DNA from 2 places in the Paenibacillus pabuli genome. Region 1 is predicted to be linked to the other one. Evidence: a T-box and tRNA genes for the amino acid it is inferred to sense, from the RefSeq annotation. Region 1 holds a T-box; the other holds one or more tRNA genes.
The links. The T-box of region 1 lies ahead of ABGV42_RS21825 (valine--tRNA ligase). A T-box ahead of a tRNA ligase gene usually reads a tRNA of that ligase, here a tRNA-Val.
Positions count from the first base shown of each region.

Region 1 (10,132 bases):
TGGATGAAGATACAACGGGTCCCGTTTTATATGCCAAAAATGCCTTTACCCTGGCCAAGCTGGATGAGGCGATGCGTCGCAAAGACATTGGGCGTCAGTATGTAGCCATTGCTGAAGGTCAGGTTTCTCCAAAACTCAGCAAAATTGATGCTCCCATAGGCAAGGACAGGCACCACAAGCAGCGCAGACGTGTTTCCGAGAGTGGGCAGGAAGCAGTAACGCATGTAGAGATTGTAGACGTATGGGAACAGGCGACACTTGTGCGTTTGATACTGGATACAGGACGTACGCATCAGATCAGGGTACATCTGAGTTATGCCGGACACCCGCTTGTTGGCGATCAGCTGTATGGAGGCCGGGCTGATGCAATTGGACGCCAGGCTCTTCATGGAGAAGTGTTAAGGTTTAATCATCCGCTTACCGGGGCACTGATTGAAGTTCATGATCCGTGGCCTTCCGATTTTGAACAGCTCGCACAGCGGGAACGCAAGGTCCAATAAAAAGGCAAGGTTTGAACAAAGGTGGCATGCTCATCTCATCCATGGCATATAGATGGGGTAACGAAGGATTTGGACCATGGATCAGTCCCATGAGAAGGATCATGGTGAACATATGCCGAAAGGAGGACGCCACCTTTGTTGAATCAACCTTATGGTTTGCGGTTCGATATTTATGAGCGCGTTCATTTGTCCGAGGGAGTCCCTGCCATTGAGGAACTGGAGGAAATTGAGTTATACCCGCGTATTCAAGTCATCGGTCAGGATGATCATGCAACGTTGCGAGGCCATCTTTTGCTTACAGGTGCGTATCGGGGAGAGAACGAGATCTCGGAGGAATTGAAACATTTTATTCCGGTTGAGATCACGGTTCCCCTGAATCGGGTAAGATCGCTTGAGGATATCTCGATTGAGATTGAAAACTTTGATGTGGATTTGTTATCCAGCCGAAGCTTGAATATTACAGGCGTGTTGTCACTGCGTGGCATAGAGGGCTTTCCTGTCGAGGAGCCGCAGGCTTGGTCAGCAGAAGAGTTTACCGTGGTACACTCCCCTGATCCGCAGCAGGGTAACCGCTCCCCGGAAGAAGAGTATGCAGATGCTGGGTTGAACACCTTTGCACAGGAATATCTGCTTCAACGCAGCGAAGAGGAAGGGCTGCCTATAACGGCCGATTCGCTGTACGCAGAAGAAGTCCCAGGGAATCTGCAGCAAGCCGCTGATGAAAGTACTCGTTATGAAGATGATACGCAGCCGGTTACACCGTTAAACCCTGCATCCGAACAGCTCTATGCTGATACGATCGAAAATCAAAATGAGGAAAACAGTCAGAATAGACCACCTGCTGAAGAAAATGCCCCTTCTTTAATCACCCAAGAAGATGAAGCAGCCGATAATGAAGTACCCGGCTCGCCTTCACCAGTCTCTTCTTTTATGGCGGAAACTGCAGACCGACTGGCTTCTTATCCGGAGTCAGAGCCATTGTTACCATTGGCCGAAGAATCACCATCTGTCTGGGCCGAGCCTTCCGTGGAGACCTTACATACTAACACGGAGCTGAACCAACAACCATCGGAAGACTTGGCTGTATCGAATGTTTGGAATTTTGAATCTTCCAGGTCGGGTTCGCCGCAGGAAGATCAGGCGGAGGCTGAGACTCCGGCAGAGAATTGGCAGGATGTATTTGCAGCGTCTGAACTGGAGTCTGCCGAGGGAGAAAGACCTTCTACACTGAAAGCAGTGGATGCCGAGGAATCTTCGGAGCCTGTTTCGTTCATTCCTGAACCTGTGGCTGAGACAGAAGACAAGCCAGAGCTCAAAGTTGCGTTTGGCAGCAAAAAGGAGTCTTCACCAAGACAGGAAGAAGGGGTTGGCATCTCGTCCCTGTTGTCCTCGGGCAGATCCGTCCGGGATACAGAAACGGATCGGGAGGACGAGTCGGTCGCTGGCTCCGTACAGGAAGAAGCTTACCAGGCTGATGATGTCCAGTGGAAGAACCTGTTTTTGGGCACGATTGTGGATCAGACGCCATTCCGCAAAGTGAAACTGTGCATTGTCCAGCGGGAAGAGACATTGGATACCATTGCTGACCGGTATCAATTGAGTACCAGGGAGCTCCAGTTATACAATCGTTTGTCTGAACAGGTCGTTGAAGAGGGGCAGATTTTATACATCCCCTGACCTCTGACTTGTAAAATAACGGGCGTACCAACCCGCAATCTCATAAGGATTGCGGGTTTTTGCAGCTTTTTAGACCAAGATGCAGGGCTGACGCCCGTTTCCGCTGTTGTCAGGTTGACTATCGGGCACGGTCAGGGTATGATGTCTTTAGGTTTTTTGAAGAACAACGTCGAACGGGAGTAGTAGACAGCAAGGCCTTTCAGAGAGCGGGATTGCAGCGCTGAGAAATTCCGCAGGAACCAACTGATCGAAGTCGCCCGGGAGTTGCCTGTTTGAATATGAGGAACGATGAAATATGTCATCGTGATTTGTTCCTGAAGTAGGATGGGCCGGTAGCAGCCGTTATCTGCTTGAAGTGTCACGATAGCCTCAGAAAGGCATGTTGTTTCTTTCTGTCTGCGTGAAACAAAGGTGGTACCGCGAAAGCTAACCTTTCGTCCTTTGATGGATGAAAGGTTTTTTTGTTTTTTGGCGATGATGATTAAGTAACGGAGGAATGACACATGTCTGAAGAAAAAAAATCAGCTGCAACAGAAATGCCGACTACGTATGATCCGAAAGCTGCGGAGCAGAAATGGTATTCCACCTGGACAGAGCGTGGATACTTCAAGGCTGGACAGCGCAAGGATGCTGAGCCGTATACCATTGTAATTCCACCCCCGAACGTAACAGGTATGCTTCATATCGGGCATGCACTGGATTTTACCCTGCAGGATATCCTGATCCGGACCAAACGGATGCAAGGGTATGATGCACTGTGGCTCCCAGGTTCCGACCATGCAGGAATTGCGACTCAAACCAAAGTGGAGCAAAAGCTGCGTGAAGAAGGTCTGACCCGCTATGATCTGGGACGCGAGAAATTCCTGGATAAAGTGTGGGACTGGAAAGACCAATACGCGACAACGATCCGTCAGCAGTGGGGTAAAATGGGGCTGTCACTGGATTATTCACGTGAACGCTTTACGCTCGACGAAGGGCTTTCCCAAGCTGTGCGCAAAGTGTTTGTTCAACTATATGAGAAAGGCCTGATTTACAGAGGCAAACGTATTATCAACTGGGATCCCGTGAACCGTACTGCATTGTCTGACATTGAGGTGGAGTACAAAGAAGTTCAAGGACACCTGTATCATCTGAAATATCCACTTAAAGACGGAAGCGGTTATGTTACAGTGGCGACGACTCGTCCGGAGACGATGCTCGGTGATACTGCGGTTGCTGTTCATCCAAAAGATGAACGCTATGCAGATATGATTGGCAAAACGCTGATCCTGCCGATCATTGGCCGGGAGATTCCGGTTATTGCCGATGATTATGTAGATAAGGAATTCGGAAGCGGTGCTGTAAAAATTACGCCTGCACATGATCCGAATGACTTTGAAGTGGGTCTTCGCCACAACCTGCCTCAGATCACAGTAATGGATGAGACAGGTACCATGAATGCTGAAGCAGGCAAATATCAGGGTCTGGATCGCAGCGACTGCCGCAAGCAGATTGTTGCCGATTTGCAGGAACTTGGTGTATTGATCAACATTGAGGATCACACACACCAAGTTGGACACAGCGAACGGACGGGAGCCGTGGTTGAGCCTTATTTGTCCACACAATGGTTTGTTGAGATGAAGCCTCTCGCAGAAAGAGCCATTCAAAAACAGCAGAACGGTGAAGGCGTAAACTTCGTTCCGGATCGTTTTGAGAAAACGTATTTGAACTGGATCGAAAATGTTCGTGACTGGTGTATCTCACGTCAGTTGTGGTGGGGACATCGCATTCCTGCCTGGTACGACGATGAGACTGGTGAAATTATTGTATCTGCTGAAGATCCAACAACGCTGCCAGAGTACGCTGGTCGCAAGCTGAGACAGGATGAAGATGTTCTGGATACGTGGTTCAGTTCTGCATTGTGGCCTTTCTCCACGCTCGGCTGGCCGGAAGATGCAGAAGATCTGAAACGCTACTATCCGACAAGTGTGCTTGTAACCGGATATGACATCATTTATTTCTGGGTTGCACGGATGATCTTCACAGCTCTGGAGTTCACGGACGAAATTCCGTTCAAAGATGTTCTGATGCATGGTCTTGTTCGTGATGCGGATGGCCGCAAAATGTCCAAATCACTCGGTAATGGTGTGGATCCGCTGGATGTTATTGAGAAATACGGTGCAGACGCGATGCGGTATATGATCTCCACCAGCAGCACGCCAGGCCAGGATCTTCGTTTCCGCTGGGAGCGGGTAGAACAGGCACGTAACTTTGCCAACAAAATCTGGAATGCATCACGTTTCGCACTGATGAATCTGGAAGGATTTACTTTCGAAGATCGCGACATCAGCGGAGAGCTTGGAACAGCCGATTATTGGATTTTGCACCGTCTAAACGAAACTTCCCGCGATATTACGCGTCTAATCGAAGCATACGAATTTGGGGAAACAGGACGATTGCTGTACAACTTTATCTGGGATGACCTCTGTGACTGGTATATTGAATTTGCCAAGCTGTCCTTCTACGGTGAAGATCCGGTTGCCAAGAAAAAAACACAATCGGTACTCGCTTACGTCCTGGATCACACCATGCGCCTGATTCACCCGTTTATGCCATACATCTCGGAAGAAATCTGGCAGCATCTGCCTCATGAAGGCGAGACGATTACACTTGCTTCTTGGCCAGTGTATGATCCTGCGCTGGAGAATACGGAAGCCGTTGCCGAGATGAACCTGCTCATGGATACCATTCGTGCCGTACGGAACATTCGTGCAGAAGTAAACGTGCCGATGAGCAAAAAGATTGAACTGATGGTAAAAGCGAACAGCACTGAGACATACAGCATCATAGAACGCAACAGCCATTACATCCAACGATTCTGCAATACATCCGAGTTCGACAGCGGACTGGACCTGAGTTCACCGGACAAGGCAATGAGTGCTGTTATTACGGGAGCTGAGTTGTACTTGCCGCTGGCAGGACTGATTGATATTGAGCAGGAAGTGGCTCGCCTGGAGAAAGAGTTACAGAACCTTGAAGGTGAAGTACTCCGTGTAGAGAAAAAGCTGGCGAATGAAGGCTTCGTAGCCAAGGCACCAGCCAAGGTTATTGAGGAAGAACGCGCCAAACAAGCGGATTATTCGGATAAACGGGATAAAGTTATCGCCCGGATCAAGGAACTGAAAGGTTAATATTTCTGGGTCGGATGGAGAGGAAACATGCCATCCGGCCGCTTTTTTCAATCAAACTCGGGACCGAAGGTGAAACATATGACGGAACTTAATGGCACGGGCTTACATGCCCCTCTGCATACCTATGACGAGGCTGTGAACTGGATCAATGGCCTTATTCCTTTTGGCATCAGACCCGGATTGGAAAGAATCGTGGAGTTGATGTCACTACTCGGTAATCCTCATCAGCGTCTCAAATTTATTCATGTCGCGGGAACGAACGGAAAAGGTTCGACTTGCGCTTTTTTGACGTCAGTGCTGCTTCAGGCGGGATATGATGTCGGAACGTTTACGTCTCCGTATATCACGAAATTCACGAATCGTTTTCAGTACAACGGTGAGGATATTCCGGAAGAGACACTGCTGAAGCTGGCGAATCGTCTCCATCCTCTGGTCGCCGATATGGCCTCTACTGCTCTTGGATCACCTACCATGTTCGAGGTGTCTACAGCCCTCGCACTTCTGTACTATGCAGAAGAGTGTTATCCGGATGTTGTAGTATGGGAGACTGGACTGGGGGGAAGGATGGACGTAACGAATATCGTCACACCAGTAGTTTCGGTCATTACGAATATCGGTATGGATCATACGGATGTCCTGGGAGATACCATCGAAGCGATCGCAGGAGAAAAAGCAGGCATTATCAAACCAGGCGTACCTGTTGTCACCTGTGTTACGCAGCCTGAGGCTGTTAAGGTAATTAAGGAAAAGGCCCAGCAGGTCCGATCAACTGTGTATTTGTCGGGAGAACAGTTCTCTTACCATAGACTCCATAGTGATGAGAATGGTCAATCCTTTCATTTTGCAGGACCGTTCCGCGAGATGGATGCTCGTATTCGAATGCAGGGCATTCATCAGATTGATAATGCTGCGGGTGCTCTTATGGTGCTTGAATTGCTCAGGCAGTACATGGCATTTATGCTGGATGACAGAGATATTGCTCTTGGATTGGAGCATGCCTTTTGGGCTGGCCGATTCGAGAAGGTCGTTGACGAACCCCGAATTGTACTGGATGGTGCGCATAATCCGGAAGGGGCGGAGTCACTGGCCAAGAGCATTGTCGACGTATATCCTCACAACAAGTTAAATTTGATGATGGGCATGCTGGCGAATAAGCATCACGAAGCGTATTTGCAGCATATACTGCCACTAGTGGATACGCTGATCCTGACCGAGCCAGATTTCCGACGCAAGATGGATGCAGCAGAGTTGCTGCAAATCGTCGAGCGGGTACGTCCCGCCATTGCGAAGCAGGATCTGGAAATCATCGTCGAGCCCGATTGGGCGAAGGCACTTGATCTATTGAAGTCACGGACGGAAGCGGAAGATCTGGGGGTGGTGTCCGGCACACTGTATCTCATTGCAGATGTGAGGGCAGCCCTTTTGCATCAAACCGATTCTGAAAAAGGTTGGTGAAAGTTTTGTTAAATACATCAGAACATGTTCATTTTATAGGGATTGGCGGATACGGCATGAGTGCCATCGCACGAGTTATGTTGGAGATGGGATACACCGTTACCGGATCGGATGTTGCTTCACAGGAATTGACTGAGAAGCTGGCAGCCAAGGGAGCGAAAATATATATCGGACACACGGCAGAACACGTAAATGGAGCAGATCTTGTGGTCTACTCTACAGCAGCTCCGGCGGATAACGTGGAGCGGGTGGCAGCAGAGCAGCTTAATATTCCGATTCTTCACCGTGCACAAATGCTGGCGCGCCTGCTCAATGAGCGCAAAGGCGTTGCGGTTGCTGGTGCCCATGGCAAAACGACAACTTCCTCGATGATTGCACTTGTCATGGACAAATGCGATACAGACCCGACCTATATCATTGGCGGAGAAATCATGAATTTGGGAACTAATGCGAAGGCGGGCCAAGGTGACTGGGTTGTGGCCGAAGCGGATGAGAGCGATGGATCGTTTTTGCAATATCATCCATGGCTTGGAATTGTGACCAATATTGAAGCCGATCATTTGGAGAATTACAATAGTGACTTTGAGGAGCTCAAAAAGGCGTATGTACAATTCTTGAGTCAAATTCGTCCGGAAGGTACAGCGATTGTCTGTGCGGATGATGAGAACGTTCAGAGCATTCTACCTGAGCTGAAATCCCGAATCACGACATACGGCATTGATCAGAAAGCCGATTATATGGCGTCGGATATTGTACTGGGCGATCGTAGAATCTCCTTCACCATGAGCCACCAGGGTAACGTACTGGGAACGGTGGAGCTCTCTGTTCCAGGCAAACATAATGTCTACAATGCCATGGCTACGGTCATTACCTGTCTGGAAGCAGGTATTCCGTTCGAGAAAATCACGGCAGCCATCATCCAGTTCCATGGGGCAAAACGCAGATTCCAGGTGCTGGGTGAAGCACGGGATATTCTGGTCATCGATGATTATGCTCATCATCCGACTGAAATTGAAGCGACCATCAGTGCTGCGAAAGCGACAGGGAAACGTATTATTGCGGTGTTCCAACCGCAGAGATATACGCGTACCTTTTTCCTGCTGGATGCGTTTAGTCGTGCTTTTGCGGAAGCAGATGAGGTACTTATCACCGATATCTATTCTCCGGCTGGAGAAAAACAGATTGAAGGTGTGCACTCCGCTAAACTGGTTGAACTGATTGTTCAGAACAGTAATGCTGCTGCTCGTTATCTCCCTACCAAAGAAGAAGTTGTAGCAGATTTGCAGAATCGTCTGCAGCCGGGAGATCTTGTACTCACGATGGGTGCAGGGGACATTTGGAAAGTCGGCGATACACTCGCCAAAGGATTGAAATAAGCTATTTTCTGACCCGCTTGTCTTCGTCAAGAAGCAGGCGGGTTTTTGAATTTCTAGGAATCTTTCATTGTCTCCAAGCATATAGCTGATATAAATGGGACAAAGGAGAGGGTACGGGGTGAGCAATGCTAGAATGACGTTTCGTTTTGGGGAGAACGAGTCGGACAAGCCGGATCATAAGGATGAGAAGGTGGTTGGAACCTTTCCATCCTTATCGGATGAGATATCGCAAAGTACAGCAAGGATGGATCCTACGCCTTCATGGACACCGGAGGATATCCCTGTAGATTGGGGAGAGACCACGCTGAGCGGGACAAGCATACTGGAGTCTGAACAGAGAAATGAACGGAACTCGGGTCCTGTACAGTCGACGTATGTTTATTCGGATCAAGCGGTGTATCCTGACGAAAACGAGAGAGAGCTTCCCGATGACAGTAATGATGTGGGCCATGACTGGATGGCGGATCGTGATAATTACTCCTACAAGCGAAATCGCCCTCCGAGGGGCTGGAAGATGATTGGTTCGGTCACGGGAGCGCTGGTCACCGGTGCCCTTTTCGGTATGGTTATTCTTTCGTTTTTTAATCGGGAAGGAACAGGCCCAGAGGTACTTCCTCAAACCAATCAACCAGTATCGAGTGTAACGGGAGTGCAGGGTCAATCAGGGACGGACCAACAAGCACAGTCAGCGCTTAGCGGAGGCAGCTACTATGCGCTTCAGTATGGCGTTTTTAGTTCACCTGAACGTGCTGAACAGGCTAAGCTTGAACTCTCACAGGCTGGAATTGCCGCAGGAACGGATCCGGACGATGGGAATCGGGTGTATGCAGGCATCTCTTCTGACCGTGAGGAAGCTAAACTGCTGAGCTCCCGTCTCAAAGCAGAGGGCGTAGAGTTGTATGTCAAAGAGATTGCATATCCTGCAGTGGACGCTGCTGCTATCGGTATGAATCAGGAGGATGTTCAGCTTTTCTTCAGCAGCAGCAACGCATTGGTGGAGCAGCTATCCACATTGTCCATCGGGCAGCTTGGTCAAGCAAATCCTGAGCCTGTAGGCGCGGAAACGATGACCGCATTACAGAATCAGCACCAGGCTTGGACAACAGGGGTGGGAAAACTCTCGGCAGGTCTCGGACAAGAAGCGGTACCGATGGTTTCAGCCATGGAAAAATCGATGAACAGCGCAATTACGGCAGTGGCCGAGTACAACAAAAATCCCTCCGATGTACACATGTGGGCTGTACAAGCGGATCTGATGGATTATGTCCTGCAACAGAAAAAATGGCTTGAGGGGATTAAGCAATAAGATTTTCTTCCCCTAACACAGCCCCGAAATCCCTGTCCGGCAAGGAACTGGAAATAGTTCCCCTTGCCGGATTTGTGTTTGTATTGACGTACAAAACCCCGTATAATAATGTGGGTGTCAAAAAATGGCGAGGGAAGATAACCGATGAAAAAAAACTTCGGCATGTTAATACTGTTTCTTCTGCTCGGCTGGATGGCCGGAGCGTGGATCGCCAAGGCACTGCAGCCAGTCAAGGCTGTTGCCATTCTAACCAAAGCCACGACCATACGTTGGTCACCGCAGGCTGATCTGGATATTATCAGTTATGACATTTCATTTCAATTTCAAATGAGCCTCCTCAGTTTGATTGGTATTATTGCGGCTGTATGGCTGTATCGTAGACTGTAGGAGAATGACGATTTTTGACGACGAAACTAAGCGAATGACATCTACTATGGTGATTGGGACAGATGTCGCCGTAGCATAAGGAGCCGTTTATTTTGAATAAATCACAATCGCGCCCTATTATTCTGGCCTCCACTTCGCCACGGCGCAAGGATCTGCTCGCTTCACTTCAACTAGCTTTCAAAGTAATACCAAGCCATGCGGATGAAGATACACCGCCGGAATGGACACCAGAGCAGACGGTTCAGGAACTCGCCATGCGCA
Region 1 is NZ_JBDOIO010000004.1:495,717-505,848, forward strand. Features, by position in the region: gene ABGV42_RS21815 (RluA family pseudouridine synthase) at 1-500, shown strand, start outside; gene ABGV42_RS21820 (LysM peptidoglycan-binding domain-containing protein) at 636-2,177, shown strand; T-box leader at 2,338-2,622, shown strand; gene ABGV42_RS21825 (valine--tRNA ligase) at 2,681-5,347, shown strand; gene ABGV42_RS21830 (bifunctional folylpolyglutamate synthase/dihydrofolate synthase) at 5,426-6,802, shown strand; gene murC (UDP-N-acetylmuramate--L-alanine ligase) at 6,859-8,178, shown strand; gene ABGV42_RS21840 (SPOR domain-containing protein) at 8,297-9,484, shown strand; gene ABGV42_RS21845 (DUF4321 domain-containing protein) at 9,629-9,871, shown strand; gene ABGV42_RS21850 (Maf family protein) at 9,964-10,132, shown strand, end outside.

Region 2 (10,132 bases), on a different contig from region 1:
CCGCAAGAGGCTTGGGAAAAACAAAAGAATTCAAAAACAAATATCTTTACAAGTTATGAAGATATGTGGTATATTCTAATTCCGGCTTTGAAAGAGTCGGACGCGAAGTTTGATCTTTGAAAACTGAACAACGAGTGAGTAACGATCTTGCTTGCAAGATCGACGCTGAGGAATTGGTACAAGTCATCTGACTGTATGATTTCGAAGCACAAATGAGATTTTTAATCTCGTCAGATTCAAAATGAGCTAATCGCTCTTTTCAATACCTCAGATGATTTTCATAGCGTCTAACCGCGCTGCTGAAATTCATCTTTATTGGAGAGTTTGATCCTGGCTCAGGACGAACGCTGGCGGCATGCCTAATACATGCAAGTCGAGCGGACTTGAAGAGAAGCTTGCTTCTCTGATGGTTAGCGGCGGACGGGTGAGTAACACGTAGGCAACCTGCCCTCAAGCTTGGGACAACTACCGGAAACGGTAGCTAATACCGAATACTTGCTTTCTTCGCCTGAAGGAAGCTGGAAAGACGGAGCAATCTGTCACTTGAGGATGGGCCTGCGGCGCATTAGCTAGTTGGTGAGGTAACGGCTCACCAAGGCGACGATGCGTAGCCGACCTGAGAGGGTGATCGGCCACACTGGGACTGAGACACGGCCCAGACTCCTACGGGAGGCAGCAGTAGGGAATCTTCCGCAATGGGCGAAAGCCTGACGGAGCAATGCCGCGTGAGTGATGAAGGTTTTCGGATCGTAAAGCTCTGTTGTCAGGGAAGAACGTCCTTGAGAGTAACTGCTCAAGGAGTGACGGTACCTGAGAAGAAAGCCCCGGCTAACTACGTGCCAGCAGCCGCGGTAATACGTAGGGGGCAAGCGTTGTCCGGAATTATTGGGCGTAAAGCGCGCGCAGGCGGTCATTTAAGTCTGGTGTTTAATCCCGGGGCTCAACCCCGGATCGCACTGGAAACTGGGTGACTTGAGTGCAGAAGAGGAGAGTGGAATTCCACGTGTAGCGGTGAAATGCGTAGAGATGTGGAGGAACACCAGTGGCGAAGGCGACTCTCTGGGCTGTAACTGACGCTGAGGCGCGAAAGCGTGGGGAGCAAACAGGATTAGATACCCTGGTAGTCCACGCCGTAAACGATGAGTGCTAGGTGTTAGGGGTTTCGATACCCTTGGTGCCGAAGTTAACACATTAAGCACTCCGCCTGGGGAGTACGGTCGCAAGACTGAAACTCAAAGGAATTGACGGGGACCCGCACAAGCAGTGGAGTATGTGGTTTAATTCGAAGCAACGCGAAGAACCTTACCAGGTCTTGACATCCCTCTGACCGGTACAGAGATGTACCTTTCCTTCGGGACAGAGGAGACAGGTGGTGCATGGTTGTCGTCAGCTCGTGTCGTGAGATGTTGGGTTAAGTCCCGCAACGAGCGCAACCCTTGATCTTAGTTGCCAGCATTTCGGGTGGGCACTCTAAGATGACTGCCGGTGACAAACCGGAGGAAGGTGGGGATGACGTCAAATCATCATGCCCCTTATGACCTGGGCTACACACGTACTACAATGGCCGGTACAACGGGCAGTGAAGCCGCGAGGTGGAACGAATCCTAAAAAGCCGGTCTCAGTTCGGATTGCAGGCTGCAACTCGCCTGCATGAAGTCGGAATTGCTAGTAATCGCGGATCAGCATGCCGCGGTGAATACGTTCCCGGGTCTTGTACACACCGCCCGTCACACCACGAGAGTTTATAACACCCGAAGTCGGTGGGGTAACCGCAAGGAGCCAGCCGCCGAAGGTGGGATAGATGATTGGGGTGAAGTCGTAACAAGGTAGCCGTATCGGAAGGTGCGGCTGGATCACCTCCTTTCTATGGAGAATCGTTTCCCGAGTGGAAACATTCAAATCAGCAGGTTCACTGAACCTGCGACAGCGATTCATTTCGGTCCATCACTTGATGTGTGGATGAAATGAAGAGCAAAACTTACTCACTCGTTGCTCAGTTTTGAGAGCTCAAACTCTCAAAACAGCTTGCTTTTGCATGGAGCTTGTTCTTTGAAAACTAGATATCGAAACGAAAAATGCGAATTAGAACATTCCTTTTAGCTGAACTTGTGTTAAACAAGTTTCAAATAATAGCGAAAACTGCTTTGCGATGGTATCGAATGGGAGCGACTTTTGGCTTTGCGTAAGCAAAACAAGGGAAGTGAGCAGTCGAAACCGGAGCAACTGGTTAAGCTACTAAGAGCACACGGAGGATGCCTAGGCGCTAGGAGCCGATGAAGGACGTGGCGAACAACGAAACTGCCTCGGGGAGCTGTAAGCAAGCTTTGATCCGGGGGTGTCCGAATGGGGAAACCCAGCTGGGGTAATATCCAGTTACTCATAACTGAATACATAGGTTATGTAGAGGCATACCAGGGGAACTGAAACATCTAAGTACCTTGAGGAAGAGAAAACAATAGTGATTCCGTCAGTAGCGGCGAGCGAACGCGGAACAGCCCAAACCAGAGAGCTTGCTCTCTGGGGTTGTGGGACGTCTCACATGGAGTTACAAAGGAACCGGTTAAACGAAGAGGTCTGGAAAGGCCCGCCAAAGAAGGTAAAAGCCCTGTAATTGAAAGTCTGTTCCCTCCGAGACGGATCCCGAGTAGTGCGGGGCACGTGAAACCCCGTATGAATCCGGCAGGACCATCTGCCAAGGCTAAATACTTCCTAGCGACCGATAGTGAAGCAGTACCGTGAGGGAAAGGTGAAAAGCACCCCGGAAGGGGAGTGAAATAGAACCTGAAACCGTGTGCTTACAAGAAGTCAGAGCCCGTTTTAGGGGTGATGGCGTGCCTTTTGTAGAATGAACCGGCGAGTTACGTTCCCGTGCAAGGTTAAGGTGAAGAGCCGGAGCCGCAGCGAAAGCGAGTCTGAATAGGGCGAGTTAGTACGTGGACGTAGACCCGAAACCGGGTGATCTACCCCTGTCCAGGGTGAAGGTGCGGTAACACGCACTGGAGGCCCGAACCCACGCACGTTGAAAAGTGCGGGGATGAGGTGGGGGTAGCGGAGAAATTCCAATCGAACTCGGAGATAGCTGGTTCTCCCCGAAATAGCTTTAGGGCTAGCCTCGGAAAACAGAGTCGTGGAGGTAGAGCACTGATTGGGTGCGGGGCCCGCAAGGGTTACCAAGCTCAGTCAAACTCCGAATGCCATAGACTTACTTCCGGGAGTCAGACAGTGAGTGCTAAGATCCATTGTCAAAAGGGAAACAGCCCAGACCATCAGCTAAGGTCCCCAAGTGTGTGTTAAGTGGGAAAGGATGTGGAGTTGCACAGACAACCAGGATGTTGGCTTAGAAGCAGCCACCATTGAAAGAGTGCGTAATAGCTCACTGGTCGAGTGACTCTGCGCCGAAAATGTAACGGGGCTAAACACACCACCGAAGCTATGGCTTGATGCTTTGCATCAGGGGTAGGGGAGCGTTGTATAAGGGTTGAAGGTGTACCGTAAGGAGCGCTGGACATTATACAAGTGAGAATGCCGGTATGAGTAACGAAAAGATCAGTGAGAATCTGATCCGCCGAAAGCCTAAGGGTTCCTGAGGAAGGCTCGTCCGCTCAGGGTAAGTCGGGACCTAAGGCGAGGCCGAAAGGCGTAGTCGAAGGACAACAGGTCGAAATTCCTGTACCACCGTAAATCGTTACGAGCGATGGGGGGACGCAGTAGGGTAGTGACGCAGACTGATGGATGTCTGTCCAAGCAGTAAGGCTGGTTAGTAGGCAAATCCGCTAACCGTAAGGCTGAGCTGTGATGGGGAGTGAAAATTACAGTAGCGAAGGTCATGATCTCACACTGCCAAGAAAAGCCTCTAGCCAGATGAAGGTGCCCGTACCGCAAACCGACACAGGTAGGCGAGAAGAGAATTCTAAGGCGCGCGGAAGAACTCTCGTTAAGGAACTCGGCAAAATGACCCCGTAACTTCGGGAGAAGGGGTGCCCCGGTAGTGTGAATAGCACGAGGGGGCCGCAGTGAAAAGGCCCAAGCGACTGTTTAGCAAAAACACAGGTCTGTGCGAAGCCGTAAGGCGAAGTATACGGGCTGACGCCTGCCCGGTGCTGGAAGGTTAAGGGGAGCGGTTAGGGAGTAATCCCGAAGCTGTGAACCGAAGCCCCAGTAAACGGCGGCCGTAACTATAACGGTCCTAAGGTAGCGAAATTCCTTGTCAGGTAAATTCTGACCCGCACGAATGGCGTAACGACTTGGGCGCTGTCTCAACGAGAGATCCGGTGAAATTTTAATACCTGTGAAGATGCAGGTTACCCGCGACAAGACGGAAAGACCCCATGGAGCTTTACTGCAGCTTGATATTGAATTTGGGTACGATCTGTACAGGATAGGTGGGAGCCTTTGAAGCGTGAGCGCCAGCTTGCGTGGAGGCACCGTTGGGATACCACCCTGATCGTATCTAGGTTCTAACCTGGTACCGTAAACCGGTGCGGGGACAGTGTCAGGTGGGCAGTTTGACTGGGGCGGTCGCCTCCTAAAGAGTAACGGAGGCGCCCAAAGGTTCCCTCAGAATGGTTGGAAATCATTCGAAGAGTGCAAAGGCATAAGGGAGCTTGACTGCGAGACCTACAAGTCGAGCAGGGACGAAAGTCGGGCTTAGTGATCCGGTGGTACCGCATGGAAGGGCCATCGCTCAACGGATAAAAGCTACCCTGGGGATAACAGGCTTATCTCCCCCAAGAGTCCACATCGACGGGGAGGTTTGGCACCTCGATGTCGGCTCATCGCATCCTGGGGCTGAAGTAGGTCCCAAGGGTTGGGCTGTTCGCCCATTAAAGCGGTACGCGAGCTGGGTTCAGAACGTCGTGAGACAGTTCGGTCCCTATCTGTCGTGGGCGTAGGAAATTTGAGAGGAGCTGTCCTTAGTACGAGAGGACCGGGATGGACGTACCGCTGGTGTACCAGTTGTTCCGCCAGGAGCACCGCTGGGTAGCTATGTACGGACGGGATAAGCGCTGAAAGCATCTAAGCGTGAAGCCCCCCTCAAGATGAGATTTCCCAGTATGTAAGACCCCTTGAAGACGACGAGGTAGATAGGCTGGGGGTGGAAGTGCAGTAATGCATGGAGCTGACCAGTACTAATCGGTCGAGGGCTTATCCAAATTACAGGTTCTAGTCGCACATTTCGTTTCGGATCTAGTTTTCAGAGAATAATCTCTGAACGCATTTGTTCCACAAATGCTCGTTTGGTGGCGATAGCGGAGGGGTTCCACACGTACCCATCCCGAACACGACCGTTAAGCCCTCTAGCGCCGATGGTACTTGGACCGAAGGGTCCTGGGAGAGTAGGACGCTGCCAAGCGAAACCCCCAATGGGGTATTTTTTTTGGCTCATATGAGCCAAAAGCTCAGTTGGTAGATTTTACAGCTTCTTGTTTTTGAGAGCTATTAAGGCCCGTTGGTCAAGGGGTTAAGACACCTCCCTTTCACGGAGGTAACAGGGGTTCGAATCCCCTACGGGTCATTTTTACTTATTAAAGCAATAAGGGAAAGAGAATCCCAAAGGTTCGTCGGAGGATAATCATCGTTAGCAACTGCTACGCAGTCTCGAACGAAGTGAGAGTATCCCCTACGGGTCATAGATATGGAGGCTTAGCTCAGCTGGGAGAGCATCTGCCTTACAAGCAGAGGGTCGGGGGTTCGAGCCCCTCAGCCTCCACCATTTTAGGGGCATAGTTTAAAGGTAGAACAACGGTCTCCAAAACCGTTGGTGTGGGTTCAATTCCTGCTGCCCCTGCCATTTTATTGTGAGCCATTAGCTCAGTTGGTAGAGCACCTGACTTTTAATCAGGGTGTCGAAGGTTCGAGCCCTTCATGGCTCATTGTTATATATGTGTGTTGCGAAGATGACTGCCGTAATTAAGCAGGTGCCAAGCTTCTCTGATTGGTATCTGTTGAATAAAAAACCCTTGAGGCATACTCAAGGGTTTTTTCGTGTTTATTTATGTGTATAATAAATGATTTTGAACTATCTTTTATATATTTTTTAAACGATTGCCTTTGCTAAGATTGAATAACACCTTTACTTCACAAAGCATGGGATACTTTATAAGTATCGATCATGTGAGCAGGAGTTGTGCCAGAATGATTGGCTGACGTCTATTCAACTACTTATATTAACGGTATACATAGGACCATGACAACAGGCCGTGAGTTGTATACGAAACTCCCAAATAAGAAGTTAGGTACAATGAATGCAAGCAAGCGTAAAAAATAATAGGAAAGAGGCTCGTGATGATAATTACTAAAGCAGAACAAAATGATAAACATATTCTCAGACATTTAATGACTTTATATCTTCATGATTTATCCGAATTTAATAGTGACTTAGAGATTAATCAAAGAAATGGCCTATTTGAATTTGATGTATTAGATTGGTTCTTTGAAAAGGAAGGATTGACCCCGTTCTTTATCCGCATGGATGACGATAAAACCAAAGGTTTCATTTCACTTCAAAGTGGTCCATTCTCTAATCCAGAATTTGCTGATTATGTTTTGAATTCATTTTTTTATAATGAAGAAGTATCGTAGACAGGGTTTAGGAAGAGCGGCATGTAAAGTGTTTTTCGAACAACTTCCTGGCAGGTATGCTATTAGTCAAATCAAAACGAATACTCCTGCCATTCAAATTTGGAAGAACATATATAAATCATTAAATATAGAATATTACGAAAAGGAAGAGCAAGAGGATGGACATGAGGTAATATATCAATATTTTCAAGTCTGACAAGGACGGGGTCAGGGAAAAACATACTTCCTTGGGAAGTCCCTAATTTAACGGCTTTTTTTGTTGATCGGTACAAGTTATGGTCCAATTGCCGATTATATAAGCATTAAACTACAATTCACTGCTTTCTAGTTCATTAAGCTAACGAGCAGGATAGCAATACAAAAGAATTAGAGAATTATTATTCTTTACTATGAATAATTATACTATTAAACTAATTGAAGAATAGCTTTTTTCATTTTTAAAAGTCAGATGCCCTTAGCCTATTTTAAGAGATGATTAATTACATTTGAAAGGTTGATGAAATGAATCTAATCTGTGAAACACAAGTCGTTACAGATTATTTGAACATGACAGCCGAGGTCGATTATGATCACCCGCTGATTGTTGGACTTGCTTCGGAATTAGCAGCATCATCAAAAGACCAAGTAGATTTTATTAAACAGTCATATGTATATGTCAGAGATCAAATTTCCCATTCTTGGGATATCAAGAGTTCGAGGATCACATGTTCCGCTTCAGAAACATTAATTTATAAAGAAGGTATTTGCTATGCCAAAGCAAACCTTCTATGTGCCATATTACGAAGAGAGGGAATACCAACTGGCTTCTGTTATCAACGACTTACGATCGGGGATACGCCAGACACGGGCTATTGTATCCATGCACTTAATGCTGTTTATATTCAACAATTAGATTCATGGATTCGTTTGGATGCACGAGGGAACAAGCCTGGAATTCAAGCAGAGTTTTCATTGGAAGTAGAAAAACTTGCTTTTATGATCCGAAAAGAGTACGACGAAACGGAGTATATGACCATATTCAAGTCCCCAAATGCTAAGACTATCGAGGCTTTGAAAACGAATACAGACTGCATCAATATGTATCTGTATGGACTGCCTGAACATCTGTGATCTATGCATCACGAGGGAACGTTAGTGTTAGTTCGCTATGCATTGGACGGTTGCCGTCGGGTATGCACTGTTCCATTTTTCGTTTAGATGTCGGGCGATTAGGTACGGTTAAGAACCAAGATTGGTGTTGGTGATGTGTTAAAGCATAAGTGCTATAAATCTCCCTTCTACTATTTTTAAAGGGGAGATTCTTTGTTTTGTCAGAACCTGCAGCTGATAAGGTGTTACTCAATCATTTACTCGAAAGTAAGAGCAGGAAAAATATGCTAGAATAGGAATGGTAATTAAAAAATAATGCCTGTAGCTTAGATGTTTTACAAAATTAGCAGGCTGAGCAGGAGGAATAATTTATGATGGTCGCTTCCGCATTTTCATTCTTTGCTATCATATTTAACTTGGTGTTATACGGATTGGGTGTATACGCTCTTATCCTGTTTATAAAACTTGCTCAACGTGGAATTCACGCACTTGATATCTTCTTGAGTGAGAAACGCGGGGAACGCTTCTGATTCTCTCAAAATCCAATCAACCACAGGATTATCATTTTTCTCTCAGTGTTTTATTTTTAACGCTTTAGTATGATTAACATATCAATGAAGTAAAGAGAGGGTTAATGACATGGTGGATACTTTTTTAGAGCAAATCAATGAGTTGAACGAACTTCAAAAAGATTTGGTCAGCATACATCCTTTATTTGCAGAGCATTATCCTGTGGTTGTCGCATTTGAGTCCCTATTATATATATATGATTATTCCGCAGAGAAAGGGCAATATGAATGGGTGAAAACCGTTCCGGATGATCTTAATATCCCTGACGAGTGCTTGGCAGCAATGCCAGTGCCTCATATGGACGAACGAATGTGTGCAATTGTGACGGACTCAGCCTTCCAAAATTTTGAGCAGAAAGTGTATCTATTTCACGAGTATGTTCATTGTTATGTCTATGAGAATTATCAAGAGATCGGGTATCGTCTACAAATTAAACATAGGATGGAGAAGATCAGACGCGTTACATGGGAGCTGGATTACGAATTCCCTTATGAGGATGAGAATGTGGTCCAGCGGATCAATTCGCTGTTGTCTGCCTTAAAGAGCGGAGATTTAGCCCAGGTACAGGCAGCAAGAAAAGCGTTGTTCAGCTCCTTAACGGAAGAACAAGGGGAGTACTGGAACTGGCTGGAGTGGAACGAAGGCTATGCGCGATATATCGAGAATCGGGTACGAGAAAAATTTGGGTTGGAACTGAATCATGTGGGTGGTTCAGCACCGTATAATCGTCTGGTTTTCTATGAGTGCGGATCGGAGTACATCAGTCTGTTGGTTCGTGAACAGCCGGCTCTTCATACGGATTTGGAGCGGTTGTTTAATACCATTTTGGTGGAACGAGTGCAGGGATGATCCTGCTGTTCCTCGGCTAAATGCTGTTAAGTAACGGTTCTAATCGCTTCTAAGAGCATCAGACTTTGATGTAAAGGAGAATATTCGATGCCACTGCCTATGGTTCACTTACATGTAGCTGTGCTCTTTGCTGATGCTAGTCCAGAACGTGTTGAACGAGGTTCGTTCTATCTTGGGAATATCGCACCGGATTCCATTCATATGCGTGAAGGTACAACGAGGGAGGACAAGGAATATACCCACTTCAATCCTAAGGGTGATGAAAATTATGTCACACGCTTAGAAGAGGTTTACTCCACCTACATTCAACAACGTCCAGATGAAGGATGGAAGTGGTTTATACGCGGCTATTTCATGCATGTCATGACGGATTTTTACTGGTTTCGGAGTCTGTATCCTGAATTCGTGGAACGAGTCACCAGCAGGGATGAACACCAGGGTGTGAAGCGAACCAAGGATGAACTTGGCCGTTTGTATTACCAGGAGACGGATCAGATTGATTTTAACCTATACCATCATGCTAGTTGGCGTGGGGACGTATGGCATAAGCTTAAGAACACGCCGAGTTATGATGTGGCGAGTCGTTTAACCGCAGAAGAGATTCTGCGCTGGCGGGATCGTACAGTTTCTTTTTTCAACGAGCAGGCCAATGAGCCCGGAATCGTGCCGACGTACATGACTGATGAAATGGTACAAGCGTTTGTGACAGATACGGTGAACCGGTTGATCGTTTTATTCCAATCTTGGGACCCTGAGTTGCAGCATCTGAATGTGAACATGGGAAGCTAGGGAGGTGTCTACGGATGAAAAGGGCGAGGATTCTTTTATGTTTATTCACAATTTTCCTTGCAAGCTGCACTCAAGCCAATACTTCTGGTTCAGATGAAAGTCTCCCTTCGCTCATTACTTTGACCTGCAACCCGGATTTCACATATGAGCCATGCCAAGATATTCAGTTCGATGAGGATGCCGAAGTTCGTGCGATCATGGATGCGATAGAAAACGTGGAACTTATCCTCGGAAATCTTAATTATGCAGCCCA
Region 2 is NZ_JBDOIO010000003.1:2,405,533-2,415,664, reverse strand. Features, by position in the region: rRNA gene ABGV42_RS12880 (16S ribosomal RNA) at 313-1,864, shown strand; rRNA gene ABGV42_RS12875 (23S ribosomal RNA) at 2,226-5,153, shown strand; rRNA gene rrf (5S ribosomal RNA) at 5,237-5,353, shown strand; tRNA gene ABGV42_RS12865 (tRNA-Glu) at 5,444-5,515, shown strand; tRNA gene ABGV42_RS12860 (tRNA-Val) at 5,638-5,713, shown strand; tRNA gene ABGV42_RS12855 (tRNA-Trp) at 5,718-5,791, shown strand; tRNA gene ABGV42_RS12850 (tRNA-Lys) at 5,801-5,873, shown strand; gene ABGV42_RS12845 (hypothetical protein) at 6,286-6,582, shown strand; gene ABGV42_RS12840 (transglutaminase-like domain-containing protein) at 7,084-7,692, shown strand; gene ABGV42_RS12835 (hypothetical protein) at 8,043-8,201, shown strand; gene ABGV42_RS12830 (hypothetical protein) at 8,311-9,090, shown strand; gene ABGV42_RS12825 (hypothetical protein) at 9,178-9,879, shown strand.
Region 2: it encodes a tRNA-Val, which carries the amino acid that the T-box ahead of ABGV42_RS21825 (valine--tRNA ligase) is inferred to sense. The anticodon was not compared.